Regions from separate parts of the Methylobacterium sp. Leaf85 genome, predicted to be linked through region 3. Evidence: predicted binding sites of a transcription regulator. Region 3 holds the regulator's gene; each other region holds the start of a gene.

Evidence for each region. The regulator LexA, encoded in region 3, represses DNA repair genes until DNA is damaged. The targets are predictions, from matches to a motif close to TGTTCNNNNTGTGTTCNG.
Region 1: the regulator LexA is predicted to act here: its motif matches at 3,355-3,372, upstream of recA (recombinase RecA).
Region 2: the regulator LexA is predicted to act here: its motif matches at 8,529-8,546, upstream of ASF08_RS00325 (ATP-dependent helicase).

What each region holds. Positions count from the first base shown of each region.
Region 1 is NZ_LMME01000012.1:243,392-254,172, reverse strand. Features, by position in the region: gene alaS (alanine--tRNA ligase) at 1-1,844, opposite strand, end outside; gene recA (recombinase RecA) at 2,203-3,294, opposite strand; gene cckA (cell cycle histidine kinase CckA) at 3,427-6,096, opposite strand; gene flhB (flagellar biosynthesis protein FlhB) at 6,217-7,284, opposite strand; gene fliR (flagellar biosynthetic protein FliR) at 7,335-8,099, opposite strand; gene fliQ (flagellar biosynthesis protein FliQ) at 8,131-8,397, opposite strand; gene fliE (flagellar hook-basal body complex protein FliE) at 8,675-8,992, opposite strand; gene flgC (flagellar basal body rod protein FlgC) at 9,022-9,432, opposite strand; gene flgB (flagellar basal body rod protein FlgB) at 9,469-9,894, opposite strand; gene ASF08_RS09870 (hypothetical protein) at 10,125-10,781, shown strand, end outside.
Region 2 is NZ_LMME01000001.1:70,948-81,728, reverse strand. Features, by position in the region: gene ASF08_RS00350 (patatin-like phospholipase family protein) at 1-1,114, opposite strand, end outside; gene ASF08_RS00345 (acetyl-CoA carboxylase carboxyltransferase subunit alpha) at 1,395-2,357, shown strand; gene ASF08_RS00340 (L,D-transpeptidase family protein) at 2,751-4,292, shown strand; gene ASF08_RS00335 (hypothetical protein) at 4,582-4,827, opposite strand; gene ASF08_RS00330 (PhoH family protein) at 4,959-5,675, opposite strand; gene ASF08_RS00325 (ATP-dependent helicase) at 6,113-8,518, opposite strand; gene ASF08_RS00320 (hypothetical protein) at 8,660-8,911, shown strand; gene ASF08_RS00315 (AsmA family protein) at 9,099-10,781, shown strand, end outside.
Region 3 is NZ_LMME01000032.1:226,471-237,251, forward strand. Features, by position in the region: gene ASF08_RS18930 (ComEC/Rec2 family competence protein) at 1-2,019, shown strand, start outside; gene lexA (transcriptional repressor LexA) at 2,013-2,750, opposite strand; gene ASF08_RS18940 (GntR family transcriptional regulator) at 3,167-3,859, opposite strand; gene oxc (oxalyl-CoA decarboxylase) at 4,519-6,258, shown strand; gene frc (formyl-CoA transferase) at 6,350-7,624, shown strand; gene ASF08_RS25410 (hypothetical protein) at 7,757-7,918, opposite strand; gene ASF08_RS18955 (hypothetical protein) at 8,113-9,939, opposite strand; gene ASF08_RS25930 (hypothetical protein) at 10,014-10,169, opposite strand; gene ASF08_RS18965 (CBS domain-containing protein) at 10,616-10,781, opposite strand, start outside.

The sequences.
Region 1 (10,781 bases), on a different contig from region 3:
ATGTCCTCCACGGCGCGGAGCTCGGCCTCGTCCATGGGTTTGGGATGGCTGAAATCGAAGCGCAGGCGCTCGGCCGAGACCAGCGAGCCCTTCTGGGCCACATGGTCGCCGAGCACCTGGCGCAGGGCCTCGTGCAGAAGATGGGTGGCCGAATGGTTGGCGCGGATCGCCGACCTGCGGGCGTGATCGACGGTGAGCTCCGCTGCCTGCCCCAGGGTCAGCCGCCCCTCGTCGACGGTGACGTGATGCACGAAGAGATCGCCGAGCTTCTTCTCCGTGGCGGTGACCCGCGCGGTCAAGCCCGACGCGGACAGGCGGCCGGTATCGCCCACCTGACCGCCGGATTCGGCATAGAACGGGGTCTGGTTGAGCAATACGAGGCCGGTCTCGCCGGCCGACAGGCTTTCCACCTCGGCCCCGTCGCGCAGGAGCGCGGTGACGATGCCTTCCGCGCCCTCGGTCTCGTATCCGAGGAACTCGGTGGCGCCGACGCGCTCCTTGATGCCGTACCAGACCGTCTCGGTGGCGGCCTCGCCCGAGCCGGTCCAGGCGGCGCGGGCGGCTTTGCGCTGGCGCTCCATCGCCTGGCCGAACGCGTCGGTGTCGACGCCGATGCCGCGGGCCTTCAGGGCGTCCTGGGTCAGGTCGAGGGGGAAGCCGTAGGTGTCGTAGAGGGTGAAGGCGGTCTCGCCGGACAGGTTCTGGCCGGAGACCAGGGTGCGGCTCTCGGAATCGAGGATGGCGAGGCCCCGCTCGAGGGTGCGACGGAAGCGGGTCTCCTCCAGGCGCAGGGTCTCCGAGATCAGGCTCTCGGCGCGGGTCAGTTCGGGATAGGCCTGCCCCATCTCGCGGACCAGGGTGGGAACCAGGCGGAACATCACGGGCTCGCGGGAGCCGAGGAGTTCGAGGTGGCGCATGGCCCGGCGCATGATGCGGCGCAGGACGTAGCCGCGGCCCTCGTTCGACGGCAGCACGCCGTCGGCGATGAGGAACGAGACGGAACGCAGGTGATCGGCGATGACGCGGTAGGAAGCGACGGTGCCGGGCTCCGGCGGCCGGCCAACCGCGTGGCTCACCGCATCGATGAGGGCCTTGAACAGGTCGGTGTCGTAATTGCTGGTGACGCCCTGGAGGATCGCCGCCATGCGCTCCAGCCCCATGCCGGTATCTATGGAGGGGCGCGGCAGGGCGAGGCGGTTGCCCGGCTCGATCTGCTCGTACTGCATGAAGACGAGGTTCCAGAATTCCAGGAACCGGTCGCCGTCCTCGTCCGGCGAACCGGGAGGACCGCCCTGGAGGCCGGGACCCTGATCGATGAAGATCTCCGAACAGGGACCGCAGGGGCCTGTATCGCCCATCTGCCAGAAATTGTCGGAGGTGCCGATGCGGATGATCCGGTCGTCGCCAAAACCCGCGATCTTCTTCCAGAGATCGGCCGCATCGTCGTCATCCGCATAGACGGTGACGAGCAGCCGGTCCTTCGACAGGCCGAATTCCTTCGTGATCAGGCTCCAGGCCAGTTCGATCGCCTGCGGCTTGAAATAATCGCCGAAGGAGAAGTTGCCGAGCATCTCGAAGAAGGTGTGGTGGCGGGCCGTGTAGCCGACATTGTCGAGGTCGTTGTGCTTACCGCCGGCGCGGACGCATTTCTGCGCCGTGGTGGCACGGTTGTAGGGCCGCTTCTCGACGCCGGTGAAGACGTTCTTGAACTGCACCATCCCCGCATTGGTGAACATCAGGGTCGGGTCGTTGCGGGGGACGAGGGACGACGACGGCACCACGGCGTGGTCCGCCTTGGCGAAATAGTCGAGGAAGGCCGACCGGATCTCGTTGACGCCGCTCATCGTGAAATGACTCTGTCGTGCGCTTTGGGCCGTCGAGACGACGACCCGAGGCTTCTTCGTGGCTTGCGCCCTCATAAGGAGGCCGGACCGTCGAGTCACGCCCGGTCGATTGCGGTGGGTTCCGCTTTTTCACGACGTGGGCTGCAAAACGGCCGCGGCGCCCGTTGCGTCCCCTCGGAATGGCGGTTCGAGGGTGGCTTCGTAAGTCCGTCGCGGGCCACGCGAAGGTAGTGCGTGCGAGCCGTTCGGGCTCTCGTCGAGGTCAAGCCGGAGGGCGGATCGATACTGCACCGATCCGATCATCAAAAAAGGCCGCCGCAGGGAGCTGCGACGGCCTCTTCGATGACCTGCGAGGCGATCAGGCCTCGCCTTCGTCCAGATCGTCCTCGGTGGGCTTGGCCGTCTCGAGGATCTTGTCTGCGAGCAGGCCGGAATTCTGCCGGATCGCCGCTTCGATCTTGTTGGCGATGTCCGGGTTGTCGCGCAGGAAGCCCTTCGAGTTCTCGCGGCCCTGGCCGAGGCGCTGGCTCGCATAGGAGAACCAGGCGCCGGACTTCTCCACGATCCCGGCCTTCACCCCGAGGTCGATCAACTCACCGACCTTCGAGACGCCCTCACCGAACATGATGTCGAATTCCACCTGCTTGAAGGGCGGCGCGACCTTGTTCTTGACCACCTTGACGCGGACTTGGTTGCCGATGGCCTCGTCACGGTCCTTCAGGGTCGAGATGCGGCGGATGTCGAGGCGCACCGACGCATAGAACTTGAGCGCGTTGCCGCCCGTGGTCGTCTCCGGGCTGCCGTACATGACGCCGATCTTCATCCGGATCTGGTTGATGAAGATGACCATGCACTTGGAGCGCGAAATCGAGCCCGTGAGCTTGCGCAGGGCCTGGCTCATCAGGCGCGCCTGAAGACCGGGCTGGCTGTCGCCCATCTCGCCCTCGATCTCGGCGCGGGGCGTCAGCGCCGCCACCGAATCGACAACGAGCACGTCGATGGCACCCGAGCGCACCAGGGTGTCGGTGATTTCCAGGGCCTGTTCGCCGGTATCGGGCTGCGAGATCAGGAGATCGTCGAGCTGGACGCCGAGCTTGCGCGCATAGACCGGATCGAGGGCGTGCTCCGCGTCCACGAAGGCGCAGACGCCGCCCTTCTTCTGGGCTTCGGCGATGGTGTGAAGGGCAAGGGTGGTCTTGCCCGAGGATTCGGGGCCGTAGATCTCGATTACCCGGCCACGCGGCAGGCCGCCGACGCCGAGCGCGATGTCGAGGCCGAGCGATCCGGTGGAGATGGTCTCGACCTCCGCCACCTTATCGTTCTTGCCGAGCCGCATGATCGAGCCCTTGCCGAAAGCACGCTCGATCTGGGACAGCGCGGCATCGATCGCCTTCGCCTTGTCCTTGTCCACCATCGGGGAATCCACAACTTTCAGCGCGGGCTGGGCCATTCGTCGGCATCCTTATGCATGGGGAGAGCTCAAGGCTCAATGTGCCTCGGATGCGAATGATGTACTTGGTTTGTTCTCTTTTCGCAAGGTGCCGGGCGCCAATTTCGCATCATTCGGTGGGAGAACGTCGCCCTAACGGGCGATCGTCTCCTTCACCGTTTCCACGAGCTGCTTGAGGCTGAAGGGCTTGGGCAGGAAGTTGAAATCCTCGCCCTCGGGGAGGTTCTTGCGGAACGCGTCCTCGGCATAGCCGGAGACGAAGATCACCTTCAGGTCCGGGCGGTGCTTGCGCAATTCGCGCAGCAGCGTCGGACCGTCCATCTCCGGCATCACCACGTCGGAGACGACGAGGTCGATGGTCTGGTCGACATCGCTGATGAGGGCCAGGGCGTCGAGGCCGGAGGCGGCTTCCAGAACCGTGTAGCCCCGTGCCGACAGGGCTCGGCTGTTGACCGCGCGCACCGGATCCTCGTCCTCGACCAGCAGGATCACGCCCTGCCCCGTATGATCCGGCGAGGGTTTGCGCGGGGCGGATTGCCCGCTGCCGGGCTTTTCGACGTCGCGTGCTCCCCGGAGCCGGCTGGCGGCGATCTCCGCGTTGCTCTGCGGGGCGGCGGATGCGAGGGCGGGCTCGGGGGCGGGCTCGGCGGCCGGTTCGTGACGCGGCAGGTAGATTCGGAAGGCCGTGCCGCTGCCCACGGTCGATTGCACGTCGATGGTGCCGCCGCTCTGCTTGACGATGCCGAACACGGTGGAGAGGCCGAGGCCCGTCCCCTTGCCGATGTCCTTCGTGGTGAAGAACGGCTCGAAGATCTTCTCCATCACGTCGGGCGGGATGCCCTCGCCGGTATCCAGCACCTCGATCAGGACGTGGTCGCCCGCCGGTGCGCCTGGCCGGCGCTCGGTGTTCTCCAGACCTTCGAGGATGTTGGCGGTGCGGATGAGCAGGCGCCCGCCATTGGGCATCGCATCGCGGGCATTGACCGCGAGATTGACGATCACCTGCTCGAACTGGTTGACGTCGGCCTTGATCGGCCAGATGTCGCGCCCGTGCTTGAGGTCGAGGTCGACCCGCTCGCCGAGCAGACGCTTGAGCAGCAGCGTCAGGTCGGACAGCGCCTCGCCGACATTCATCACCTCCGGGCGCAGGGTCTGGCGCCGCGAGAAGGCCAGCAGCTGCCGCACCAGGCTGGCTGCCCGGTTTGCGTTCTGCTTGATCTGCATGATGTCCTGGAAGGCCGGATCGGTGGGCCTGTGGCTCGCCAGCAGCAGGTCGGAATAGCCGATGATGGCCTGGAGGACGTTGTTGAAGTCGTGCGCGATGCCGCCGGCGAGCTGGCCCACCGTGTCCATCTTCTGGGTCTGGGCGATCTGCTGTTCGAGCTGGCGCTGTGCCGTGGTGTCGAGGGCGTAGAGGATCACGCGCTCGCGGTCGGGCTGGGAGGACCCGTCCTCCGCAGCCGCGGTGTCGCCGCCGGCCGGGCTGAGCCAGACCCGCGCCGAGCGGTTCCCCGGCCCCGCCAGTGCGACCTCGATGGGTTGCACCTCGATGGTCCCGTCGGCGGCCTTCACCAGGGCGCTCTCGAGGGCGGCCCGGTCGCGGTCGACCAGGGCCTCCCACATGGTCGGCTCTGTGCCGAGTTCGCCGCGCCCGTCCGGCACGGCCTGGCGCGGCGTCCCGCCGAAGAGCCTGGCGAAGGACGCGTTGGCGCGCGCGATGCGCCCGGTGGGGTCGAGGGTCGCGATGGCGATGGGGCTGTTGTTGAGGAAGCGGGCGAGGCGCACCTCGGCGGCGCGCTGCGGCTCGTCGCTCTCGGCCCCGGCCGAGCGGTTGAGTACGAAGGTGCGCGACGGCCCGGGCTTGCCGTCCTGGCCGAAGGCCACGCGGTGATAGAGTCGGGTCGGCAGGGGCTGGCCGTTGCGGCGCCGCAGGTCGAGGTCGAAACGGTCCGTGCGGACCTCGCCGGGTAGTCCCTCGGTGGCGGTGAGCACATCGGCGCTGGGCGCGATATCGGGCAGGCGCAGGCCGCCCGAGCCGACCGTGGCGAGGTCGTAGCCGAGCCAGAAGGCCAGCGTCGCGTTCATGTAGACGATGGAGCCCGACGGATCGATGGAGAGGAAGCCGGCCGGCGCATGATCGAGGTAATCGATCGCGTGCTGGAGCTCCTGGAAGACGTTCTCCTGGCGCTCGCGCTCGTGGGTGATGTCGGTGACCGTCCACAGGGTCGCCGGGAGCCTCGGCCGCTCCACCGCCCGCACGGCGATGCGGAACCAGGCGAAGGCGCGCTCGGTCTCGCCCTGGGGCGGGGGCGCCATGCGGATCTCCTCCACATGGCCGCGCCCGTCATGGGCCGCCTGGGCGAGGCGGTAGACCGCCTCCGACACGTCCGGCGAGCCGACGAAGACGCGCTCCACCGGCCGCAGGTTGGAAAAGGTCTCCCCACCGGAAATACGCAGATAGGCCTCGTTGGCGTAGATCAGGCGGCCGCCATCCTCGACGACGATGGCGCCTTCGGGCGAGGCGTCGACGATGGCCTTGGTGATGTCGTCGCGGCCGGTCTGGCCCGCGAGTTGGAGCGCGCCGATCGCCAGGGCGAACAGGCAGAACACGCCCGCCATGGCGAGCAGGGCGAGAAGCCCCAGGATGAGCGGCTGCGCCTGCTCGTTGGCGACGAAGGAGAGGCCCACCGCCGCGCCGACGAGAAGTCCGGCCAGGACGAGGAGCAGCCCGACCCGCCCAGGCCTTTCCGACCGGTCGATGGCGCTCGACACCGGTTTCGTTGGTCCGCTCACCTCAGCCATCTCGGCGCCATTCCACCCTCGAGCGATCCCGGTTAGCGCCCAGGCCGCGTCGGCAGCAAGGGTGTCCGCCGGACGTTAGGGACAAGTCTCGTCAAAAAAGGTGCATAAAGCGTGGCGCTTTCACGCCGCCCTGCGCTTCAGCCGCATGACGAAGCCGATCACCTCGGCCACGGCGCGATAATGCTCGGCGGGAATCTCGGAATCGATCTCCACCGTCGCATGGAGCGCCCGCGCCAGCGGCGGGTTCTCCATGATCGGCACATCGTGCTCCTTGGCGACGGCGCGGATGCGCAATGCCAGGGAATCGACGCCCTTGGCGACGCAGATCGGCGCCGCCATGCCCGCCTCGTAGCGCAGGGCGACGGCGTAGTGGGTGGGGTTGGTGACGATGACCGTGGCGGTGGGGACGTCGGCCATCATGCGCTTGTTGCCCCGCGAGGCGCGGATCTGCCTCATCCGGCCCTTCACCTCCGGATTGCCCTCGCTCTCCTTGTGCTCCTGCTTCATCTCCTCCTTGGTCATGCGCAGCTTCGAGCGCCAGCGGAAGCGCTGGTACAGGGCGTCGCCCATGGCGATGACCACGAAGATGGCGAGCATGCCGCCGAGAAGCTTGAGGGCGATGCCGAGGATCGCGGGCAGCATCGCCGCCGGATCGAGCCGGGCGAAGACTTCGAGCCGGTCGCGCTCGTTCCACAGGATGGTGCTCGCGACGACCCCCACCAGCATCAGCTTGGCGAGCCCCTTGAGGAACTGGACCAGTGCCTCGACGCCGAAGATGCGCTTGATGCCCGCCATCGGCGAGATCCGATCGAATTTCGGCATCAGGGCATCGGTGGAGAAGACAAGCGGGTGCTGGACGAGACCGCCGGCGAGGCCTGCGATGACCACGAGGCTGACCGGAATCACGAGCGCCTGGGCGCAGATGAGCAGCATCCGCATCCCCATCTCGGTATAGGCGGTGGGGTCGGAGGGGACCTGATGCGCGTTCATCAGGAAGGCGCGCAGGCTCACCACGAGATCCTTGGCGATCGTTCCCGATGCCAGCAGCAGCGCCATCGTGAAGGCTGCCAGGATGAAGAAGGTGTTGACCTCGATGCTGTTGGCGACGTTGCCCTGCTCGATCGCCTTTTCGATGCGCCGTTGAGTCGGCTCTTCTGTCTTGTCTTCCTGGTCGCTGTCGTCGGACACGGCTCAGCGCTCCCCTGTCCGGCGCATCGTCGGACCGTTCGACACCGCCTTCATCGCCCGGTCAACTCGCCGAGGTAGCGGCCGATATCGTCGAGGAAGACGCTCATCATGATGCCGAGGCTGCCGAACAGGATCAGCATGCCGATGAGCACGGAGGCCGGCACCGCGATGAAGAACACCTGCATCTGCGGCATTAGGCGCGAGAGCACGCCGAGGCCGACATTGAACAGGATACCGAAGGCGATGAACGGCGCCGAGATCTGGACCGCCAGGAGGAAGCCGCGCGCCATGGCCCGGAGCGCCAGCTGGGCCGCCTCGCCCATGGCCAGAACGCCGTCGGGCGGCAGCATCACGTAGCTCCGGCCGATGGCGTCGAGCGCCACATGGTGCAGGTCGGTGGCCAGGATGAGGGTGATGCCCAGCATCATCAGGAAGTTGCCGAGCGCCGCCTGCTGGCCGCCCTGCGTCGGGTCCACGGTCATCGCGTAGGACAGGCCGAGCTGCTGCGAGACGATGACGCCCGTGGTCTGCAAGGCGGCCAGCACCATGCGGACGGTGAGGCCCAGGACGAGCCCGATCAGCAATTCGCCGATGAGGAGCGATATCAATCCGGGGGCCGCTAGGGCCGCGCCCTGCATCGGCAGCAGCGGGCGCACCATCGGGAACAGGATCAGCGAGACGAGGAGCGCGAAGGCGAGACGGATGCGCGGCGAGACGGATTGTTCGCCGAGCCCCGGCAGCAGCATCATCAGCGTGCCGATGCGCGCGAAGGTGAGCAGGTAGGCCGCCGCGATGCCGGGCAGGAGCAGGTTCATGATCCTGCATAGCAGCGCCCGGCCCGGCGCGTCATCCGCCCGATACGATGCGGGCGGCGATGCGGGTCATGTAGCCGGCGAGCGCGTCGCCCATGAAGGGCAGCATGAACAGGAGCGCCGCGAAGACGGCGACGATCTTGGGCACGTAGATGAGCGTCTGTTCCTGGATCTGCGTCAGCGCCTGGAGCAGCGACACGATGAGGCCGACCACGAGGGCGACGATCATCAGCGGCCCCGCGACCTTGAGGAAGACGAAGATTCCGTCCCGGGAGACGTCGAGGATGGCAAGGCCGGTCATGGACTGATGTCTCGTTGTGGGTGGAATGGCAGCGTCTGGTGCGCATCCCCCTCCCCACTGAGGCTACTGGATTCGCACATTTCGCGGGTTGCGCGGCCCTCCTCCCCCTTGTGGGGAGGAGTTGGAGGTGGGGGTGGTCGGGTGACCTTGATGCTGCGGAGGCTGGCGGAGCCACCCCCACTCCTGACCTCTCCCCACAAGGGGGAGAGGGACGCGATTTACCTGAAAGGAAAAACGGGTGGATCCAGTCGCCCGGTGAGCTGAGGGGATTCTCGCGCTAGATCTGCATCCGCATGATTTCCTCATAGGCGGAGATCACGCGGTCGCGGACGGCGACCAGGGTCTGCAGGGCGGTCTCGCTCTCGGCGACGGCGGTCACCACGTCGACGACGTTGGCCTTGCCGCCCGCCACCGACAGGGCCTGGGCATCGGCTTTCGCGCCGCTCTCGCCGATCTTGTCCATGGCCGAGGTGAGCAGCGAGGTGAACCCGCCATCCGCCCCCGAGGTCGGGGCGATTCTGGGCGTGCCGCCCTTCATCCCGCCGATGTTCTGGACGGCGGCGTAGGCTCCTGCGGCGAAGGCGTTGGTCGGCATGGCGGCGGACTTTCGGGAGAGGAAGAGCGTCAGGCCTTGAGGATGGCGAGGGTGGCGTTGATCATCTTGCGGGTCGCGGTGACCATGTTCAGATTGGCCTCGTAGGAGCGCTGGGCCTCGCGCATGTCCATGTTCTCGATCAGCCCGTTGACGTTGGGCATCCGCACCTCGCCGCGCGCATCGGCGCTGGGATTTCCCGGATCGTACTTGGTGCGGAACGGCGAGTTATCCCGTCTCACCCGCCCGGCCTCGATCATCGACGCGCCGGTCTCGCGGTCGATATGCTGGGTGAAGGTGGGGATCTTGCGCCGGTAGGGCTCGGCGCCGACCCCGCTCGGGGCCGAATCCGCATTGGCGATGTTCTCGGCGATGATCCGCATCCGGCCCGACTGGGCCTTGAGGCCGGATGCCGCGATGGTCAGGGATTTCAGGAATTCCACGGCGCGTACTCCGCAAGCTCAGGGGGGGCGGTACGATCAGCGCTTGCCGATGGCGATCTTCAGTTTGTCGAGGCTCTTCTGGTACATCGTCGCGGCGAGCTGATAATCGGCCTGGTTGTCACCCGCCTTCATCATCTCCTCCTCGAGATTGACCCCGTTCCCGCTCGGCCTGATCTCGAACCCGTTGAACCGGCGCGGCTCCGCGCCCGGGCCTTCGGGGCCGCCGTTGAGGGCGATGTGAGCCGGGCTGGTGACGGCGAGGCCCGAATTGCCACCCGTGGATCCGGAGGGCTGGGCGAGATCGCCGGTCCCGCCGCCGAAGCTGGGGCTCGCGAGATCGCGCGGCTTGAAACCCGGCAGATCGGCGTTGGCGACGTTCTCGGCGAGAAGCTTCTGGCGCGTCTGATGCCACTGCATCCGCGTGCGAAGCATGGAGAGAATGGGAAGATCGGTGACGGACACGGTGCTCGGAGCCCCTCGGCGCCGCCGGACGACCCCGGAGCGATGGGCAAAATCTGCCGCCTCCATGGTTAACGTCCGGTTAAGAGCCTGTCTGTCAGCAGCGGATGCTCGGCGCGGAAGTTGCCTGTTAACGAACTCTTAACGTTATTGCCTTCCGCCGCTGCGACCGTGATATCAGGACAACCTGTGCTGCGTAGGGCCTCCGGCCCGAAACCCGAAAGAGCCCGATCTTGTCAGCGTTCTTTAATTCGGACGGCTCCTTCCCGCTCCAGTTCCTGATCATATTCGCCGTCATTTTCGCCGTTCTGGCCGCCATCGTCCTGATCTTCCGGCGGTTCTCCGGCAGGGGCATGGCCCTGTCGAAATCCGGTCCGCGCGGCCGTCAGCCCCGTCTCGGCATCGTCGACATCTACGAACTCGACCGGCAGCGGCAGCTGATCCTGCTGCGCCGGGACAATGTCGAGCATCTGCTCCTCGTCGGCGGTCCCAACGACGTCATCGTGGAGCGCAACATCCACCGGGGCGCGGGAGCCCGGCTCCCGCTCGACGAGTCGGCCCGGGCGGAGCCGCTCCCCGAAGAGCCGGTCTTCGAGCCGGCGCGGCCCGCCGATCCGCCCGCGCCGCCGGTCATGCAGCCTCCCGTCTTCCACGAGCCCAGGGCGCCGATTCCGGAACCGGCCGCGATCGTCAACGCGCCCGCCGAGCCCCCTGGCGAGGGCCTCGCCGAGTCGAAGCCCGCTCCCCGCTTCACCAAGGCGGATCTGATTGCGGCGAAGGCGGCGCGGCGGAACCCGCCGCCGTTGGCCAACCTGAAGCCCGAAGCTCCGGACCTGCCACGTCCGGCGCTCACCGCGCCGGACGTGGTCGCCGAACCGATCGTCCCTGCC
Region 2 (10,781 bases), on a different contig from region 3:
CGCGGGCGTCCCGCGTCAGGTCGAACACGGCGACGCCGGTTTCGTCGTGCACCCGGTCGCACCAGGCGGGGGAGCGCAGAGAGCGGCGCATGTCACCGGCACCCGCCGCCCAATGTTCGAGCATGGTGGCGCGGGAGAACTCGTAATCCTTCGAGTTCCCCTCATAGGCCTTCCGCCGGTAGATCAGCTGCATCACGGTGGTGAAGTTGGCGTGGGTGACCTGGCGCAGGTAGTTGACGTCCTCGTCGCTCATCAGCTCGGGGGGCAGCTTTTCGGCCAGCCGCCGGAACGCGGCCTTCGCCCGGCGGGCTTCGAGGTTCTTGTCGGTGTTGAGCCGGGTGCGGCTCGAGAAGCGGATGTCCTTCTCGCGCTCTGCCGATTCGATGAGAGTGCGCGGCATAGGCCCGCGCGCCGCGAACAGGTCGACCTGATAGACCACGAGGTCGCGGGTGCGCTCCTCGTCGAGGATGTACTGCAACGGCGTGTTCGAGACGATGCCGCCGTCCCAATATTGCTCGCCGTCGATGGTCACCGGCGGAAAGCCCGGCGGCAGCGCGCCAGAAGCCATGATGTGCTCGGCCGTGATCCGGTCGCAGCGATTGTCGAAATAGACGAAGTTGCCGGTGCGCACGTTCACAGCGCCGATGCTGAGCCGGGTCCGGCCCTCGTTGATGAGATCGAAATCCACGAGCCGCTCCAGCGTCGCCTTCAGCGGAGCGGTGTCGTAGTAGCTCAGCGCTTCCGGTGCGCCGGGTGGGTAGAGGGTGGCCGGAGGAAAGCGCGGCTTGAAGAAACCGGGCACGCCCACGGTGGCGATCCAGTTGGCGCTGGCTTCGTTGAAGGCCGCCCGCGCCTGCTCACCGGGGAACCAGGGCGAGCCCATCACCCCGGAGGAGACCTGCTCCCAGAACGCCTTCAGCCGCTCCACGCGGCGCTCGGGCGAGTTGCCGGCGATCAGGGCCGCGTTGATGGCGCCGATGGAGATGCCCGCCACCCAATCGGGCGCGATGGCCTCCGCCGCCAGGGTCTCGTAGATGCCGGCCTGATAGGAGCCGAGGGCCCCGCCGCCCTGGAGCACGAGGACATGGGACTCGCCGCTGGAAAACTCTGTCACGGGCGCGGACCTCTCACGGACGTCCCTCGACGCCGTTCACCGGTGAAGCAAGGTGGACGTCGAACGATGACGGCACCATGACCCAAGGCCGAACCGATGACCATCGTCCCGCAGTGCGAAGACGGCTCGGGAGGGCGGGATGGTTGACAGGCGGTGTTCCTTCGCCAACACCGCCGGGCCAACCGCGGCTTTTCCCGCCCGCCCCGAACGCCTCCCGCCGCCGTCATGTCCGGCACGGCCCGACGGCGCGCCGACGGCGACGAACAAGGATCTCTGACCGATGTCGGTGACGCGCTCCTATCTCGATTTCGAGAAGCCGGTGGCCGAGCTCGAATCCAAGCTGGAGGAGCTGAGGACCCTGGCCTCCCGCGACGGCGCAGTCTCCATCAGCGAGGAAGTCGGCCGCCTGGAAGCCAAGGCGGCGTCCGCCCTCTCCGATATCTACGCCACCCTGACGCCCTGGCAGAAGACGCAGGTGGCGCGCCATCCGCAGCGGCCGCACTTCATCGATTACTGCGCCGGCCTGATCACTGAGTTCACGCCCCTGGCCGGTGACCGCCATTACGGAGAGGACCAGGCCATCGTCGCCGGCTTCGGCCGTTTCGAGGGCCGCGCCGTCTGCGTGCTCGGCCAGGAGAAAGGCTCCACCACCGAGAGCCGCCTGCGCCACAATTTCGGAATGGCCAAGCCCGAAGGCTACCGCAAGGCGGTGCGGCTGATGGAGATGGCCGATCGGTTCGGCCTTCCCGTCCTCGCCTTCGTCGATACGGCCGGTGCCTTTCCCGGCATCGAGGCGGAAGAGCGCGGCCAGGCCGAGGCCATTGCCCGCTCCACCGAAACCTGCCTCGGACTCGGCGTGCCCAACGTCGCCGTGGTCATCGGCGAAGGCGGTTCGGGCGGCGCCATCGCGCTCGCCACCGCCAACCGCGTCCTCATGCTGGAACACGCGATCTATGGCGTGATCTCGCCGGAGGGCGCGGCCTCGATCCTCTGGCGCGATCAGGGCCGGGCGGCGGATGCGGCCACCGCCATGAAGATCACGGCCCAGGATCTTCTGCGTCTCGGGATCATCGACGGCATCATCCCGGAGGCCACCGGCGGCGCTCATCGCGGGCGCGATGCGGCGATCGCCAATACGGGCAAGGCCGTGGCCAAGGCGCTGGCCGAATTCGACGGTCTGAGCCCCGACGAGATCCGCGACCGCCGGGCGGCGAAGTTCCTCGATATCGGCCGCAAACTGTAAGCCGGTTATCTATGCGTCGTTTTGGCGCATCGGGTTCAAGGAACCGATAAGGGTTTCGTTAAACCCCGCTTCTTCCTCCCGTTCGGAGCTCGCCGCTCCGGGCGGCATGTCTCCACGCGCTCCGCGCTGGGACCGGAAATACCAGCGGAATCAAGTCGATTGCCGTCCAGCCGGCCCCCCCGAACGTCGAGGCCGACCGACACTTTGCGGCAATGTGGTGCCCACACCAAGGAAGCCACCGAAATCCACATCTCGCCACGCCGGCCATTTGCGTCTTCTTGCGGTAACAACCGGGTAAGTTTAACGACGCTATTGGGTTGGGGAGTGGCGTTCGACGGGCGAGATCCCGCGAGCGCATGTATGAGGACGGGGTTCCCCATGGCTTTGCGCCCGCTGGCTCTACGCTTGGCTACGGCTGCCGGTGTCGTTGCGCTCGCTCTCTCCCTCACCGCCTGCCAGGATGGCTCGATGGGCGGCGGCGTGCCGTTGCGCGCCCTCACGCCCGTTCCGGCCAAGACCCTGGCGCTGATGGCCCAGAAGGGCATGTCCGCCAACGACCCCATCCTGATCCGCGCCTACAAGAAGGAAGCGGAGATGGAGGTGTGGAAGCGCGGCACGAACGGCCAGTACGCGCTCCTCAAGACCTTCCCGATCTGCCGCTGGTCGGGCCAGCTCGGCCCCAAGACCAAGCAGGGCGACCGGCAGGCCCCCGAGGGATTCTACACGGTGACGCCGGGGCAGATGAACCCGAACTCGTCCTATTACCTCTCCTTCGATACCGGCTACCCGAACAATTACGACCGGGCCAACGGCCGGACGGGCAATTACATCATGGTGCACGGCACCTGCTCGTCCTCGGGCTGTTTCGCCATGACCGACGAGTCCATGGGCGAGCTCTACGCCCTGGCACGCGATTCCTTCGCCGGCGGGCAGCGCGCGTTCCAGTTCCAGTCCTATCCGTTCCGGATGACGGCGCAGAACTTCGCCAAGTATCGCAACGACCCGAACGCGCCGTTCTGGAAGAACCTGAAGGAAGGCTCGGATTATTTCGAGGCCCTGCGCGAGGAGCCGCGCGTGAACGTCTGCGGCACGCGCTACGTCTTCGGCGGCCAGGACGTGGCCGCCGGCTCGTGTTCGCCGAAGGTGGACACGCTCGTCGCCGAGAAGCGGGCGAAGGACAACCACGACATCGCCGAACTCGTCGCCAAGGGCACGCCGGCGACCAGGGTCGTCTATGACGACGGCGGCCAGAACCCGGTCTTCCGTCCCCAGGCTCCCGCCTCGACCTTGGCCTTCGCCAACCTGACGAAGAAGGACGAGCCGGAGGCGCCCTACGACCCCAAGGAATACGCCCGCCACCATCTCGGCGAAGTGAGCCGGCCCGAGAGCCTGGCTGCCGGCGAGCGCGAGGTCGAGGTGGATGCCAAGGGACGTCCGGTGATGCTGGCCGCCGCCGAGGCTCCGATCCCGACCAAGGCCGCCGCGGCGGCCCTCAAGGCGGGTTCCGACAAGACCAAGCCCGGCAGCGTCGTCGCCAAGACGAACGCGGCACCCGAACCGCTGAAGCCCGCGACGCCAGCGCGCGTCATGGTGGCCGATGCCGATGTGGATTCGCCCTCTTACACGAAGGTTCTGGGCAGTCTCCTCACCGGCAAGGCCTCGCCGACCCCTGCAGCCGACGCCGCCACGATCCCGGCCGCCGCCGCTGCCCAGGAGACGATCCAGCCGGCGCCGAAATCCGGCAAGGCCACCCATACCGCCCATGCGATCACGGTGCCGACGGTGACCGGCGCCGTCGGGCAGAAGGCCAAGGTGGCGGCCGAGCCCGCCAAGGCCGGAAAGCCGCCAGCGGCCAAGGCCGTTCCCGCCAAGGAGGCCACGGCCAAGGACGGTTTGGTGAAGGATGGTGCCGCGAAGGCGACGCCGAAGCTCTGAGGCTCGCTTTGGCCGAATAGACGCGTCGCAACTTTATCGGCGGGATCCCAGATCGGGTTCCGCTGGCGCCTCACTTCCCGGGGAACGGAGCCGGGATCGAAATCTCCCGCCGTCCTCACGCCAACGCCCCCCTCCCCGGAGGCCCGCAGGGCCAGCGAAGGGTCTTGCGAGACCCAGCGGGGGACGGGCCGCGAGCGGCGAGATCGTCCGATTCGGTGAACCAGGAAATTCGATAGGCCAAAAAAAAGGGCCCCTCAGGGCCCTTTCGTCGTTCGGATCGCTGCTGCGATCACATGCGGTGCATGCGACGGTGATGCATCATCCGGTGACGCATGTGGTTACGGTGCATGCGCATGTGGTGACGACGGTGCATGCGGCGATGCATCCGGTGCTCCCCACGGTGCATGCGCACGGGGGTGACGGTCTCGGAGGACGTCACGCCCATCGGGGCGCCGGGAGCGGCCGAAGCGCTTGTCGCGAGGGCGCCAGCGCCGAGGCTTCCGACCATGGCAAGCGCGAAGATCAATTTTTTCATCGGGCGTTTCCGTTCTCTTTCACCCGAGCGCGGCGCTCGGATTAATCTCCCCCGCTCGCGCCGGAGAGATGATTGCCGCACGCCGAGACGTGCGGCGGGTCCGGTTCGACCCGCCGCTGATAACACTCAAGTCAGAGTTTCGTTTCCTCGAAAGCCCGAACCCATTCGGCGCAGATGCCAGAACGGACGATGTCGTCGAGGGTGAATTCGACGATGGGAACCTGCATCATGCGGCTTTTCACGAGGTGGATCACGGTCCTGAGGCCCGACGTCTCGCGCAGGTCGGTCTGGGACACGTCGCCGTTGATGATGACCTGGCAATCGTCGCCGATGCGGGTCAGGAACATCTTGATCTCGGCGGTGGTGGTGTTCTGCGCCTCATCCAGGATCACGAGGCAGTTCTTGAAGGTGCGTCCGCGCATCACCTCGAAGGGGACCACCTCGATGTCGCCGGTCTTCATGGCGATCTCGTAGGCGGCGTCGCCCATGCGCTCCTTCATGGTCTCGGTCAGCGGCGTGACCCAGGGCGCGATCTTTTCCTCCAAGCTGCCGGGAAAGAAGCCCAGCGAGCGGCCCGATGGCACGTTGGGACGGGTGATGATGACCTTGGCGATGCGGCGCTGGCGGAGCTGATCCGCGGCGCGGGTTCCGGCGATGTAGGTCTTGCCGGTGCCGGCCGGACCGAGAACGATGACCTGCTTGCTGACGGCGAGGGCATCCAGGTACTCGGCCTGTCGGACGGTGAGAGGCTGGATAGGGCCTAAGTTACGCTCGTCGTCGAACCGGGTGCGGTGCAGCCGCACCGGGCGGTCTTCTACCAGCTCAAGTCGTGTGCGCCGTCTTTTCATCGATCAACACTCCAACTGGACTTGCCAACTAGGGTTCAACTGATCTTCGACCTGCCTACGCGCCCTGCCCTCGATAAGATTTGTTACACTATCTCTGACAATCGTTAACGAAAGAATTCGACGGCAGGTCTTTTAGTTCCAGATGTCGCCCCACGACCTGTGGACGACTTGGCCTATGAGTGACGGGCTCCCGGTGCGGCAAGCCACGAATCACCCACGCACACACCATGCCGCTCCGGTGGCGACAGGGGCATGACGGCACGAAATCCCGGACGTGTGTCCGAGTTTCGCTTCGGAAACGCGCAGATGAGGGAGAGTTTCAGTTTTCGACAGGTGAGATGGTGGAACGACGAAGCATCCATCTCGACCACGGCCCTTCACGAGGGGCGAAACCGGCCGGGTCCGCACGACGTGTCGCATGCGGCCGGCGGGGTGCTTCACCCTGGCTGGATGAAGCTGTCGAGAACCATCTTGCGGCCGGCCTTATCGAAGTCAACCGTCAGCTTGTTGCCGTCGACGGCCGCCACGTTGCCGGGGCCGAACTTGGTGTGGAAGACTCGCATACCATCCGAAAACGCGGACGGCGCGCCCGTCGACTTCGCCACGAGCTCGCCCTCGATCTGGCGCGGTCCGCCATTGCTCCGGCCGGGCGAGGACGATCTTCCGAAACCTTGCCCACCCCCGCCTCCGAACCCCTGGTTTCCCGCGGTGTTGGCCTGCGCCCGCTGCCAGCCCGGCGTCCCGTAGGACGAGCCGAACGGCGCCGGGTTCCGGTCGAAGCGCGAGGCACCGGCGGAGAAATGCGCGGGGGCGTCGACCACGTCGACGGCGTCGGCGGGCAACTCGTCGATGAAGCGGCTCGGCACCGTGGAGGACCACAGGCCGTGGATGCGCCGGTTGACGGCAAAGGACAGCTTGGCGCGCTTGCGCGCGCGGGTCAGGCCCACATGGGCGAGGCGGCGCTCCTCCTCCAGCCCGGCCCGGCCGCTCTCGTCGAGCGCCCTCTGGTTCGGGAACAGGCCGTCCTCCCAGCCGGGCAGGAACACCGTGTCGAATTCGAGCCCCTTGGCGGCATGCAGCGTCATCAGCGAGACCCGGTCCGCCCCCTCCTGCTCGCTCGCCTCCATCACCAGGGAGACGTGTTCGAGGAAGGCCGCCATGTCGGGGAATTCCTCCATGGAGCGCACGAACTCCTTGAGGTTTTCGAGACGCCCGGCGGCATCGGCGGATTTGTCCTTCTGCCACATCTCGGTGTAGCCGGATTCCTCCAGGACGGTCTGGGCCACCTCGGAATGGGGCTGGGTGCCGACCATCCGCGCCCACCGCGAAAAACTCTCCACCAGGGCGCGGACGCCGGAGCGGGCGCGGGGCTTCAGCTCGTCGGTCTCGATCAGGCTGCGCGCCGCCTGGAGCAGCGGCACGCGCTGCGAGCGGGAATAACCGTGCAGGATCTGCAGGGTGGCGTCGCCCAGGCCCCGCTTCGGTGTATTGAAGATTCGCTCGAAGGCGAGGTCGTCGGCCGGGTTCATGGTGACGCGCAGATAGGCCAGGGCATCGCGGATCTCGGCGCGCTCGTAGAAGCGCGGGCCGCCGATGACGCGATACGGCAGGCCGAGCTGGACGAACCGGTCCTCGATCTCGCGCATCTGAGCCGAGATGCGCACCAGCACGGCGATCTCGGAGAGCGGATGCTGCTTGGCCTGCAGGCTCTCGATGGATTCGCCGAGCTGGCGCGCCTCTTCCTCCGAATCCCAGGCGCCGGACACCGTCACTTTCTCGCCGGCGACGTCCTCGGTACGAAGGGTCTTGCCGAGGCGGCCCTCGTTCCTGGCGATGAGCCCCGAGGCGGCGGCGAGGATGTGGCCGGTGGAGCGGTAGTTGCGCTCCAGCCTCACCACGATCGCGCCGGGGAAATCGTGCTCGAAGCGTAGGATGTTGTCGACTTCCGCCCCGCGCCAGCCATAGATCGACTGGTCGTCGTCGCCGACGCAGGCCACGTTGCGGTGGCCCTGGGCCAGAAGGCGCAGCCAGAGATACTGGGCGACGTTGGTGTCCTGGTACTCGTCCACCAGGATGTAGCGGAAACGCTGCTGGTAATTGGCCAGCACGTCCGGGTTCTCGCGCCACAGCTTCAGGCAGAGCAGCAGGAGATCGCCGAAATCAGCGGCGTTCAGGGTCAGGAGCCGGGCCTGATAGGCGGTGTAGAGGGCGCCGCCCTTGCCGAACGCAAAGGCGCTCGCTTCGCCGGGGGGTACCTGCTCGGGCAGGAGCCCGCGGTTCTTCCACCCGTCGATGGCCGAGGACAGGGCGCGGGCGGGCCAGCGCTTCTCGTCGATGTTCTGGTCGACGATGACCTGCTTCATCAGGCGAAGCTGGTCGTCCATCCCCAGGATCGTGAAGTCGGATTTCAGCCCCACCATCTCGGCGTGCCGGCGCAGGATCTTGGTGCCGATGGAATGGAACGTGCCGAGCCAGGGCATCCCCTCCCCGGCCGGGCCGATGAGGGAACCGATCCGGTGCTTCATCTCGCGGGCGGCCTTGTTGGTGAAGGTCACCGACAGGATGTCGAAAGGCCGCGCCTTACCGGTCGAGACCAGATGGGCGATTCGCGTGGTGAGCACCCGCGTCTTGCCGGTGCCCGCGCCCGCGAGGACGAGGACCGGCCCTTCGGTCGTCTCGACGGCGCGGCGCTGCTCGGGGTTCAGCCCTTCGAGATAGGGGGAGCCCTGCGGCCTGAGGGAGGCCATGGCGCGGGCGGCGATGGAGCTCTGCGCGGCCTCGGCCGCCACGCCGGAGGCCGGCGCCGGCACGGACGCCGCCGCTGCGTCGGGATGCTGTTTCATGCTGCCTCCCTGGACCAAAACGCGAACGGCGTCGAGGGTCGGGACAACGGGGCCGCCCCGCCCTCGCCCGCAAACGGAACTCCGGCTTCATGTCGGGCGTCGTCTCACCATATCCCGGCCGTCATCATAGAAGGCTCCGCCATGCGCACGCGTTCCTTGTCCGTCCTCTCCCTCGCGGCCCTGGCAGGCGGCCTCGCCTTGTCTCCGGCCATGGCCCAGTCGCCCGGCACGCGGTCGCTGAACGAGACCAACGACCGTCTTTCCAGACAGAGTGAGATTCGCGGCGTCCGGCACCAGCAGCAGTTCGAGAACAACCAGATCCGCATGCAGATGCAGCGCAACGAGATCACCCGTCCGGCGCCGATCGGCCCCGGCATCGCCCCGCGCCGCTGATCGGACCGGTCAAGGGTGAAGCCCGGCACCTGTTGACCGCGGGGTTCGACCCTGGCGCGCATCCGGGATCGGTGTGCTATGCCGCATGGGGTGGGGGCACGAACCGGGCATGACGTCCGGTTGAGACCACGTGCCCGCCCCATGGCAGGCCCCGAGACCGGGCCGGAGCGAGGCGGAAACCAAGACGGTGCGAGACATCCTGACCGCGCTGGCGGGCGCCGTCATCCTGATCCTCGTCGCGGCCCTCGCGGTCCCGCCCCTCGTGGCCTGGGAAAGCTACCGCACGCTGGTGGACCGGGCGATCGGGCGATCCCTCGGCCTCGACGCACGGACCGAAGGGCGGATCGGCGTCAGGCTCCTTCCCTCGCCGCGCTTGAGCGTCGATCGGCTCCGCATCGGCGGACAGGCCGACAAGCCGGCCCTCGACCTCCAGTCCGTCGCGGCCGAGATCGGCCTCACGCCGCTGCTGACGGGAGACATCCGCTTCACCGAGACGCGGATCGGCCGGGCCGAGATCAAGCTTCCGATCAGCGACGACGACGCGATCCGCCTGCCCGCCGACCTCTACCGGACCCTCGCCGACCAAGACTTGGCCATCGAGGACCTGACGATCGGGCAGGTCGTGCTGACGACCCTCGTGCCGCAGAGCGGCCGCACCGATCAGGTCCGCGCCGAGGCGGTGCATCTCTCCGCGCCCCGGCTGCTCGGACCCTGGCGGATCGAGGGGATGAGCGGCGCGGTCGCCTTCCGGGTCGCCACCGGCGAGCCCGCGGAGGACGGCAGCGTCGCGGTGAAGATCTCGGGCGGCGGCGACACCCATCCGCGTTTCGAGGCCGATGCCCGCATCCGCCTCGACCCGATGGCGGGCGAGCCGGAGGCGACCGGGGACGCCCCGCGGGCGATGATCCCGAAGGCGGAAGGCACAGCACGGGTCGTGGTCGGGCCGCCGGTCCAGGTGGCGGGCGCCTACCTGCCGTTCTCGCTGGGCGGGACGTTCAAGGCCCGCGGCCCCATCGTGCGCTTCTCCGACGTGAAGGCCGAGATCGACCCCGGCGGTCAGCCCATGCGCCTTGCCGGCACCGGGCGGATCGACCTGCGGGCCTGGAGGGCGGCACTGACCCTGGAGACGCGCCGCCTGGACCTCGACGCCTTCCTGATCTCCACGGGAGGACAGGCCCTTGTGGCGCGCGGGATGCCGCGCGCGAATTCCGAGTTGCCGATGATGGTCGATCTCGATCTCGGCATCGAGAGCGTCGCCCTCGGTCTCGACGATTGGACGAAGCTTCAACTCTCCGGCACGTTCGACCGGACGGGGGGGCTCGCCCTCCGGCGCTTCTCGGTGACGGCACCGGGCGAGGCCGGCCTCACCGCCTCCGGTGAGCTCGATACGCAGCCTGCCCTCCGGTTCACGGGCAACGTTTCCCTCGACGCCACCGCATCGGACGGGTTCGGACGGTACCTGCGCAAGTTCGGCCTCGGCGGCCCGGCCGTCGCGGTGATGGACGGGCGCCCGATCCAGGCATCCGCGGACCTCTCGACGGCGAGCCCGTCGCTGTCGCTGCGCAACCTGCGGCTCTCCCTCGGCGAGGCGCGGATCACCGGCAACGCCCGCTATACCCAGGCGGAGGCGGGCGGGCGCGGCCGCTTCGACGCGCAGCTCTCGGCGCAGGGCGTCGACATCGCGGCCCTGCCCTCCTTCGGCAGTGCCCTGTCCGGCCTCCACGACCACGATATCGGCCTGACGATCCAGGCGAGGGACGTGCGCTACGGGCCGGCCGGAGCGCGTTCGGGCAATGGGACCATCGCCGCGAGCATCCAATCGGACGGAGCGAGCCTCAATGTCGGCAGCCTCGACGTCACGGATGTGGCC
Region 3 (10,781 bases):
TCGGCCGCCGTACCGTTCCTCGGTTCAAGGCCCGTCGCCCTCGCTCTGGTTCTCGGACTCGCCGCGTCCTTCCTCGGCTTCTCGGCCGCTGTGTTGCGCCTGCGGATCGTGGCGGCGCCCGTCCTGGCCCGGACGACCATCGCGCCGCTCACAGGCCTTGTGGAAGCCCTCGACGAGCGGGAGGTCGGTGCGCGGCTCATCGTCCTCGTGGAGAGTTTCGGCACCCTGACGCCGGATCGCCGGCCGACGCGGGTTCGCGTGTCCTACAAAAAGGCGCTCACCCTGAAGCCCGGCGATTACATCTCGGCGACGGCGCGGCTCCTGCCCCCGCCCGAGGCGGCCCGGCCCGGCGGATACGATTTCGCGCGCGATGCCTACTTTCGCGGGATCGGCGCCGTCGGCTCTCTCGTGGGCAAGATCGAGGTGAAGCCTCCGCCGAGACCCTTGCCCTGGCAGGTCTCGCTCGCCGCTGCCGTGGACGATGCGCGCAACGCGCTGACCCGGCGGATCACCGATGCCAATGGCGGGCAGGCCGGCGCGGTGGCCGCGGCCCTGGTGACGGGCAAGCGCGGCCTCATCAATGCCGAGACCAACGATGTCCTGCGCGCGGCGGGGATCTACCACGTGGTCTCGATTTCCGGGCTCCACATGGTACTCGCCGCCGGAGTGGTGTTCTGGCTCGTTCGCGCGCTCCTCGCCCTCGTCCCGGGCCTCGCCCTCATCTGGCCGATCAAGAAGATCGCCGCCGGTTTCGCCATGGTCGGCGTCACCGCCTATTGCGTCTTCTCGGGCTGGGACATCGCCGCCGAGCGATCGCTCATCATGACCCTCGTGATGCTGGGCGCGATCCTCGTAGATCGTCCCGCGCTCAGCATGCGCAACCTCGCCCTGGCCGCGCTGATCGCCCTCGCGCGCGAGCCCGACGGGCTACTCGGCCCGAGCTTCCAAATGTCCTTCGGCGCGGTGGCCGGCCTCATCGCCTGCGCGGGCACGCTCAATCGTTGGATGCCGCCACGCGAAGGCGCCAGTCTCTTGGCCCGCGCATGGCGGTTCCTCACCGTCGCGGTCCTCGGCACCTTGGCGACGACCATGGTCGCCCAGATCGCGACGGCGCCGTTCGCGACCTATCATTTCCAGACCGTCCAGCCGTTCGGCATCGTCGGCAACGCGCTGACCTTGCCCCTCGTATCTCTGGCGGTGATGCCGGCGGCGGTGCTCGGAATCCTCGCCTATCCCTTTGCCCTCGATCAGCCGGTCTGGTGGGCGATGGGGCTCGCGGTACGGGGGATGCTCACGATCTCCGGGTGGATCAGCGGGTTTGGCCACGCCACCCTCGTCGTGCCGGCCTATGGCAGCACGGCCCTCTGCCTGCTGGCCCTCGCCCTGCTCCTGCTGACGCTCCCCGTGTCGGGGCTGCGCTGGATCGGCCTCGCTCCGGCCGCCCTCGGCATCGCGCTCGCCGCCACGCCACCTCGCTACGACCTCTATATCGACCGGGAGGGTGGGGGCGCGGCCCTGCGCGACCCAGACGGCCGGCTCGCAATCCTCGGAAACCCGCCCGCCTTCGTCCTCGAACAATGGCTCAAGGCGGACGGCGATTCTCGGAAGGCCGGTGCCGTATCCGTCTCCACGAAAGGCCGTTGCGATGCGGTCGGCTGCACCGCAGGGACGGAGACACGGCGCATCGTGGCGCTCGTCAAGGACAAGCGAGCCTTTACCGAGGATTGTGAGAGGGCAAGCATCATCATAGCCCGCCGCGACGCTCCCAAAGGATGCCGCGTCGGCCTCATCGTCGATCGGGCGTTCCTGGCGGAGCGGGGGGCGACAGCAGTTCGCTTCGGGCCGGACGGTCCTGTCGCGACATCGGCACGCTCGCCGAACGTCCGGCCTCCGTGGCGGCGGGTCATGGCCGAGGCCTCGCCTGTGCACTCGACACCGGCCGAGACCGCGAAACTACAGGATCCCGAGATCGACGAAGGCGATCCATTGCCGGACACACCCTCGGACCGGCCTCAGTAGCGGCGGACGAGGCTGACCAGGCGACCCTGGATCTGTACACGGTCGGGACCCAGCACCCTCGTCTCATAGGCGGGGTTGGCGGCCTCCAGGGCGATGGAGGAACCGCGACGACGCAGGCGTTTCAGGGTGGCTTCCTCATCGTCGATGAGGGCCACGATGATGTCCCCCGTATTCGCGGTGTCCTGCTTCTTGATCACCACCAGATCGCCATCGAGAATACCCGCTTCGATCATCGAATCGCCGCGCACCTCGAGGGCATAATGCTCGCCCCCCGACAGGAAGTCGGGAGACAACGTGACCGAGTGACTTTGGTTCTGGATCGCCGAGATCGGCGTACCGGCCGCGATCCGACCCATGACCGGGATGGTGATGGCCCGTCCGCTCTCGTCCTGAGCCTGGGTCGTCGGCGGGCGCATGGATGGCGTCGCCTTGGACCGTCCGCCTTCGACGACGCTGGGCGTAAAGCGGCGGACTTCGCCGGCGGGAGCCGGCTTCGGCGCGGGGGCGCCGGTCAGGCTTTCGGGCATCCGGATCACCTCGATCGCCCTGGCCCTATTCGGCAGGCGCCGCAGGAACCCGCGCTCTTCAAGGGCCGTGATCAGCCGGTGGATGCCCGATTTCGACTTGAGATCGAGCGCGTCCTTCATCTCGTCGAACGAGGGCGGGACACCACTCCCCTGCATCCGTTGCTGAATGAATTGGAGAAGATCCAGCTGCTTACGCGTCAACATACAGATCACTCTTCCACTGAAGCCAATGGCCGCGACTAACGCCGCTGAAACAAAACACGAACACGGTAGACGTTCTGGAAGTGTTCTGCAAGGGTTCCGTTAACGCGGTGGTAGAGTTTGTTCCTGGGCGGACATTCGCCGGCATCCCGGCGCCGGAGCCCGGCTGGCGGTTCGCGCCTCGCAAGTCGGCTCCATCCCGACGACATCCCACCCCGAGGGCCGATCGCCTCGGCGTGGTCGTTCAATAGCGACGGTGCTACCGGTCGCTGGCTTCGCCGCAGAATCGGGGATTCGTTTCGATCACTGTGACGGATCGGCGAGCCGATACAGACGCTTCGATCCGACCGAAGCCGGCTGTCTCGTCTCGTTCGCCGACATTGGCGGTCGCAGCGACCGGAAACCGGCGACGATGCCGTTCAGTCGAGATAGTCGCCGTACTTCTCGACATGGTTGGCCAGGCCGAGGCCGTGCTCGCGCACCAGGCGTTCGGCAAGTTCCGCGTCGCGCGCCTCCAGCGCCTTGATGATCGCCACGTGTTCCTTGATCGAGTTGGCGGCACGGTCGCCCTGGCGCATGGCCGTGTTGCGGATGCCGCGAACGTGCATGAGCAGATTGCTGGTGATATCCTTGATGACGTCGCACTGGCCCAGCGAAATGATCTTCTGGTGGAAGCGGATATTGGCTTCCGAATACTCGTCGAGATGATCCGACGGACGACCCTCGTAAAATTCCGGGAAATGCTCGCGCAGGCAGTGTAACTGCTCGTCTGTGGCTCGCTCGCAGGCGAGGCGAGCGGCCATGCTCTCCAGGGCCGACCAGGCCTGGATCATGCTGACGATCTCCTTCTTCGACTTCTTGATCACGAAGACGCCGCGCCGGGCCTCGAACCGTACGAAACCTTCCTGCTCGAGTACCGTCAGCGCTTCGCGCACCGGGGTGCGGCTCACTCCCAGGTTGAGAGACAGCTTCCTCTCGTCGAGCCTCACCTCCTCGCGCTGATTATAGATGTTCATATTCGTGATTGCTTCCTTGAGCGCGTCGTAGGCCAATGCACGCAAGCTCGAAGTCGCAACGATGGGCTTTACTTGAAACGTATCCGTCTTAACCATTTTCGACACCTAGAATGATTTCAACTCGCACACAGGGTCGAGCACACTTGGTGTGAAGCATGCCAAACCCGCGTTCAAAATACAAGGAACGCTTCGGGGCAAAGAAATCCTTCAACACAAGAATAGTGGCATCTCTTGTCCTAGCAATCCGGAGGACATGCATTCGGTCGTTGGAGCCGCGTCGATGCCGCACTCGCCATCGTCTCGTTCGTTTCAGTGCCGCGCATTCGCTGAAGCCCGACCAAACCGGCAAGATCATGCAAAACCGTTTGACAGTTGGTATTTGGTATGCCACCAATTGTCGAGAGATGCGGAGGGTTATCCGACTGTAACGCGGCCTGAGCGCGGTCGTGATGAGGCTTCGGCGGATTGGCGGTGGCATCACAGCACGCTGTCGACGTAGGGACACGCATTATAACGCATTACGTTCCGTAGCCCTTCGGTCGGGAGGTTTACGGACGGTCTTCAAGATAAGCATGAGCTGTTTGCTTGAGGAGGTCATAATTTTTTCGGTCTGACTTAAGAAAAATACGGGTTCGCCGAGACGTGCGGCCGTGGACGCCCCCGCCGCCCCACGATGGGGACGTCACCTCATCGGCTCGCCTGCCCAGCGGGTCACAAATCATAACAAAACAGCAAAGAACCAGGGAGAGAACACGATGTCCGCTTTGGCCCAGAGAATCGATGTCGACGTATCGGCGGAGCCTGAGCTCACCGATGGCTTTCATCTCGTCATCGATGCGTTGAAGCTCAACGATATTCATACGATCTACGGTGTTCCCGGTATTCCGATCACCGATCTCGGTCGTCTCGCCCAGGCTGCGGGCATGCGTGTCATCTCCTTCCGCCATGAGCAGCATGCCGGCAATGCGGCCGCCATCGCGGGCTTCCTCACGAAGAAGCCCGGCATCTGCCTCACGGTTTCGGCCCCCGGCTTCCTCAACGGTCTGACGGCGCTCGCCAACGCAACCACCAATTGCTTCCCGATGATCCTCATCTCCGGCTCGTCCGAGCGCGAGATCGTCGACCTGCAGCAGGGCGATTACGAAGAGATGGACCAGCTCGCCATCGCCAAGCCCCTCTGCAAAGCGGCCTTCCGCGTGCTTCATGCCGCCGATATCGGCATCGCCGTCGCCCGTGCCATCCGCGCGGCGGTGTCCGGCCGCCCGGGCGGTGTCTATCTCGACCTGCCCGCCAAGCTCTTCTCCCAGGTTATGGAGGCCGAGGCCGGCGCCAAATCCCTGGTCAAGGTCATCGATGCGGCCCCGGCCCAGCTGCCGGCCCCCTCCGCGATCAAGCGCGCACTCGATGTCCTGAAGAGCGCCAAACGCCCCCTCATCGTTCTCGGCAAGGGCGCGGCTTATGCGCAGGCCGATGACGAGGTCCGGGCTCTCGTGGAAACCAGTGGCATCCCCTACGTGCCCATGAGCATGGCCAAGGGCCTCCTGCCCGACACCCATCCGCAATCGGCGGGTGCCGCCCGTTCGCTCGTCCTCAAGGAGGCCGACGTCGTCCTGCTGTTGGGCGCGCGCCTCAACTGGCTGCTCTCGCACGGCAAGGGCAAGACCTGGGGCGCCCCCGGCTCCAAGAAGTTCATCCAGATCGACATCGAGCCGAAAGAGATGGACTCCAATGTCGAGATCGTGGCCCCCATCGTCGGTGATATCGGCTCCTGCGTCTCAGCGCTCCTCGACGGCATGAAGGGAGACTGGCAGGCCCCGCCGACATCCTGGACCGATGCCATCTCCGCCAAGAAGGAGGAGAACCTCGGCAAAATGGCGTCGAAGCTGCGCAAGAACTCGACGCCGATGGACTTCCACGGCGCGCTCGGCGCACTGAAGACCATCATCGCCGAGCGGCCCGACGCGATCCTGGTCAACGAGGGCGCCAACACCCTCGATCTGGCGCGTGGCATCATCGACATGTACCAGCCGCGCAAGCGTCTCGATGTCGGCACCTGGGGCATCATGGGGATCGGCATGGGCTTCGCCATCGCCGCCGCCGTGGAAACGGGCAAGCCCGTCCTCGCCGTCGAGGGCGACAGCGCCTTCGGCTTCTCCGGCATGGAGGTGGAGACCATCTGCCGTTACAACCTGCCGGTCTGCATCGTCGTGTTCAACAACAACGGCATCTATCGCGGCACCGATACGGACCCGACCGGCCGCGATCCGGGAACGACGGTCTTCGTCCGGGATTCCCGTTACGATAAAATGATGGAGGCCTTCGGCGGCGTGGGCGCCAACGCGACGACGCCGGACGAGCTCTCCCAGGCCGTCAACGCAGCCATGGATTCGGGTCGCCCGACGCTCATCAACGCAGTGATCGACCCCCAGGCCGGCACCGAGAGCGGCAATATCGGCAGCCTCAACCCGCAAAGCGCAGTGAAAAAGAAGAAGTAGGCCGTCGGTCCGTCCGGCCGCTCCCGCGTCAGCGATGCAGGAGCGGCCGGCGCCCATATCCGCCGAACGCCCTTCAACGCGGAAGAGTCCTATGAATGCCCTCGAAGGCGTGAAGATCCTCGACTTCACCCATGTCCAATCCGGCCCGACCTGTACCCAGCTCCTGGCCTGGTTCGGCGCGGACGTGATCAAGGTCGAGCGTCCGGGCGTTGGCGACGCGACACGCCAGCAGCTTCAGGACATTCCCGATGTGGACAGCCTCTATTTCACGATGCTGAACCACAACAAGCGGTCGATCACCCTCGACACCAAGAACCCCAAGGGGATCGAGGTGATGTGGCGTCTGGTGAAGGAGTGCGACGTTCTCGTAGAGAACTTCGCGCCGGGCGCTCTCGCCCGGATGGGCCTGACCTGGGAGGCGATTCATGAAGCCAACCCGCGCATGATCCTCGCCTCGGTGAAGGGGTTCGGACCGGGCGCCTACGAGAATTGCAAGGTCTACGAGAACGTCGCCCAATGCGTGGGAGGTGCCGCCTCCACCACGGGGTTCCGCACGGATATCCCGATGGTGTCCGGCGCTCAGATAGGAGATTCCGGCACCGGCCTTCATCTGGCCCTCGGCATCGTCACGGCGCTCTACCAACGGACCCATTCAGGCCTTGGACAGAAGGTCGATTGCGCCATGCAGGATGGCGTCCTCAACCTCTGCCGGGTCAAGCTGCGCGACCAGCAGCGGCTGGAGCGCGGGCCGCTCGAGGAATACAGCCAGTACGGGGAGGGCATCGGTTTCGGCGATTCCGTGCCGCGCGCGGGTAACGATTCCGGTGGCGGCCAGCCGGGTCGCATCCTGAAGTGCAAGGGCTGGGAGACCGATCCCAACGCCTACATCTATTTCATCGCGCAAGGCGCGGTCTGGGAGCCGATCTGCGACGTCATCGGCGAGCCGACCTGGAAGACGCATCCCGATTACGCGACACCGAAAGCGCGCCTGCCGCATCTGAACGAAATCTTCACGCGGGTCGAAGCCTGGACGATGTCGAAGACCAAGTTCGAGGCGATGGAAACGCTCAACGCGCTGCACGTCCCCTGCGGCCCAATCCTTTCGATGAAGGAGATCGCGGAGGACGAGTCGCTGCGAAAATCCGGCACCGTGGTCGAGGTCGACCATCCGGAGCGCGGGAAATACTTGACCGTGGGAAACCCGATCCGACTTTCGGCGAGTCAGGTCGAGGTCAAGCGCTCGCCCCTGCTGGGCGAGCATACCGACGAGATCCTGCGCGACGTCCTCGGCTATTCCGAGAACGATCGGCTCAAGATCTCGGAATCAGGGGCGATCGGCGCAGTCCAGAGGATCGCCGCCGAATGATCCGCTCCTGAACGAAGCGCGAGCCGATTGTCTCAACATCCCGGCTCGCGTGCACGACGTGAAACTCCTCCCGACTCAGCGCGGTGTAGGCCTCGGGTCCGATGCCGCGCTCTTTCGTTCAGGGGCAGTCGATCAGGCAATGCCGGTGAAGCGTCCGGCCGAACCGCCCACGTAACCGCGGCTCTCGGAACCGGTCTTGTCGGGGCGCACCGACAGGAGATCGGCGGCTTTCACCACGAGAACGACCTGAAGAGCGATCATGCAGAGAACGGCGGCGAAGATAGTGACGAGCATAGTGGGCTCCCGATGGCGCGTTGCAACATCGTGATGCCATGGTGCAGCGCAAGCTGATATATCACATTCCTTCGACCAGGCATGTCTCAGACGCATGCGGAAGTTGGTTGCAGCCGGGAGCCGGCGTCGGGCGCATCCGCGAAAGGCACTTTCTCATGTGATCCCGGGACTGAGAGGCATTCGCCGGCCGACAGTCAGGACCTGGCCGCGTCGCCCCATCGGCCCAGCGTGTGGGTGTCCTCCGGTCGAAGCCATTCTCCTGGTTCCGCGATGGCCGGACACTGGTCCGCTACGCCCATAAGGGCCAAGGCCGCGTGCAGGTCAGGGTCCTCGGCCGCGCGTGAGACGGCGTCCGCGGAGAGATGGGACAGGCGGCTGCTTTCGAGCCGCGCATAGACCCGCCCCGTTCCGTGATCGGCGAATCGGATCGTCGTCATCCGGCGAACGCAGTCGCGCAGGAAGCTCATGTTCTGTTGAGCTTCCATCGAGCCGGCGGCGGCATAGACCTCGTCGGCCGACCGCGCGGAGACATCGATCTTGCGGTACCTATCGATGTCGAAAATAAGTTTCAGGTCGAGGATTGTCATCGCGCCGTTGATGCCGAAGGCAACCGTTCTCGGCCGCTCACCCTCCGGCACGCTGTTGTCGAGGAACTCGAAATGGACCTGCTTGTCCGTTCTCAGCGCCCAGGTGAAAAACAGGCGCGGCATGCCGGTATAGGCTTCGACATTGTGGGCGAGCAGATCCTCCACCGCCTTGTAGCGGCCGAACTGCTCGCCGCGCTTCCAAGCCCGCTCCACCGTCGCCTCCGGCGGCGTGATCATGAACTGCATGTAGACGCTGTGACCGAAGCGGGTGAGGAGCTGGCTGCCGCTCTCGGCGCCGGCATCGACGGTGAAGCTGTCGAAACGAAAGCGGTCGATGAGGAGATGCGAGATGCGGCCTTCGGCGGCCTTCACCGCCATATGCCGGTCGAGCTTGCGATCGATGATCTCGACCTCTCGCCCTGTCAGGGTCCCGGCATAGCGCCGGGCCGGGCCGAGGCTTTCGTAATCGAGCAGGAACTTGCGCCAGACGTCGGGCGTGATCACCGCGAAATCCGATTCATCGAGCCCGAGTCGCCCGGCAAGCGCCCGCTGATAGGGCCGGATCGTGCTCTTGCCCGATGCCGAGGCACCCTTGACGTTCATGACTACCGGCCGGATCTGGGCCTTCAACACATGGTAGCTTTGGCTGGCGACGACATCGCGAACCCATGGCTCGATCAGCTGTCCGATCCGCGTGCTGCCATGCTGGTTCGAAACGAGCGTGCAGGCGAGACGTGAGAGAAGCGCCTTGTCGCGGATAAGGAAACCGCGCCGGCTGATGATACTCGTCACCACCTGACGCAATGCCGTGCAGGTCGCCGCCTCGATGGGTTCAGGCGCTGCCGCACATCGGGCTTGCCATGCGTCGAGATGCAGGAGTGCAGACTGCTCCGGTGTGAGAGTTACTCCCCGGCACCCTGCATGTCCGGACGAGCCGAGGATCGTCTGCCACAAGGATGCCCGTGTCCTGACCGGTTTCTCTGGACCTTTCGACAGGAACATCGCGGAGAGTTCCCGCTCGAGGATCTGCGTCGCATCGCTTCGAACGCGGTCGAGCAGGTCGGAGATCTCATCCTCATGGGACGCGATTCCGTCGCGCAGGATGGTGCCGACCATGGCGCGGAAATTCACTCCGAGATCGCCATAGGTCCGGCCGACCGGAACCGACAGGTCGGCCATGACACGGATGAGAACTTCGTGGACGACGAGGCGCTCTGCCCGGAACCGGACCAGTTGCATCAGCGGAAGCCCGCTAACGTCCATCATCTCGCGAGCGTCCGCGAGGGTGGTCTCGACATTGTCGGGCCGGTAGATCGTCTCCAGGGCGAGGAACGCCCTGGGCAGGTTCGATTCGAGACCCGGATTCCAAGGGCCGTCTTCTTCCCGTGACCTTGGCTCAGCCAGATCCGCGATTCTGCTCTCCGGGATGGACATGACCGACCGCTCCGAGATTCAGCACCTTCGCTGGCGGTCGGGCGTCGTCGTCAAGAAATCCAGCTCGCCTGAACTTACGCGACAGCTGCCTCGTCAATGGCCTCGAGACGCAGCTGATAGCGGTCCCCCCAGAGGACTCCCGCCTTCTCGTACCAATCCGCGTCGAAGAACAGCTTGGCGCAGAACTCGCTCTGCCAGATACAGACGGCGATGACCCTGGAATCGATCACTTTAACATGTCGGCTGATAAGACCGCGTGTGATGCCAGCCGAGGGACACATGTCCATGCTGGTCATCCCATTGGGAGATTCACCACCGAAGATGACGGGACATTCAAGAATGGCCAAGTAACGCATCGCTGCTAACCCTGTTGTCCACGAGATGCGCAGGGCCGGTCTGTTGCCGACCGGCACGATCCCGTAGCGTCTCCCTGCCTCGATACCCAGTCTGAATCGCGCCTCGTTCGAAGGCCGAAATGCCTGGGCACCTTGGATAAATTTTGAATGCAAAACGGGTGTGGGTCAATGATCATGCGCAGGATATCTTGTCCTGCGGTTGCGATACGTTTGTTTTGCGCTGCAATACTACAATGCGAAGATCGATTGCGCATAACCTAGTCTGCGGCACCAGGGGCTACAATTGTGGGTTGGTTACGATCCCGGCACTGAATACGCGTTCATGCTCCGGCCTCGGCCGGTCCACCGCCTGCGGACATCTCATCGACGCAGTTCCAGATGCTCTGGACCTCTGTGAGGACGAAACCATCCGTCACCGCGAGATGATCGGTTTTGTGGGCGCAGAACTGCTTCAGCCTGTCGGCACGGGACATTCCGACGTCGACG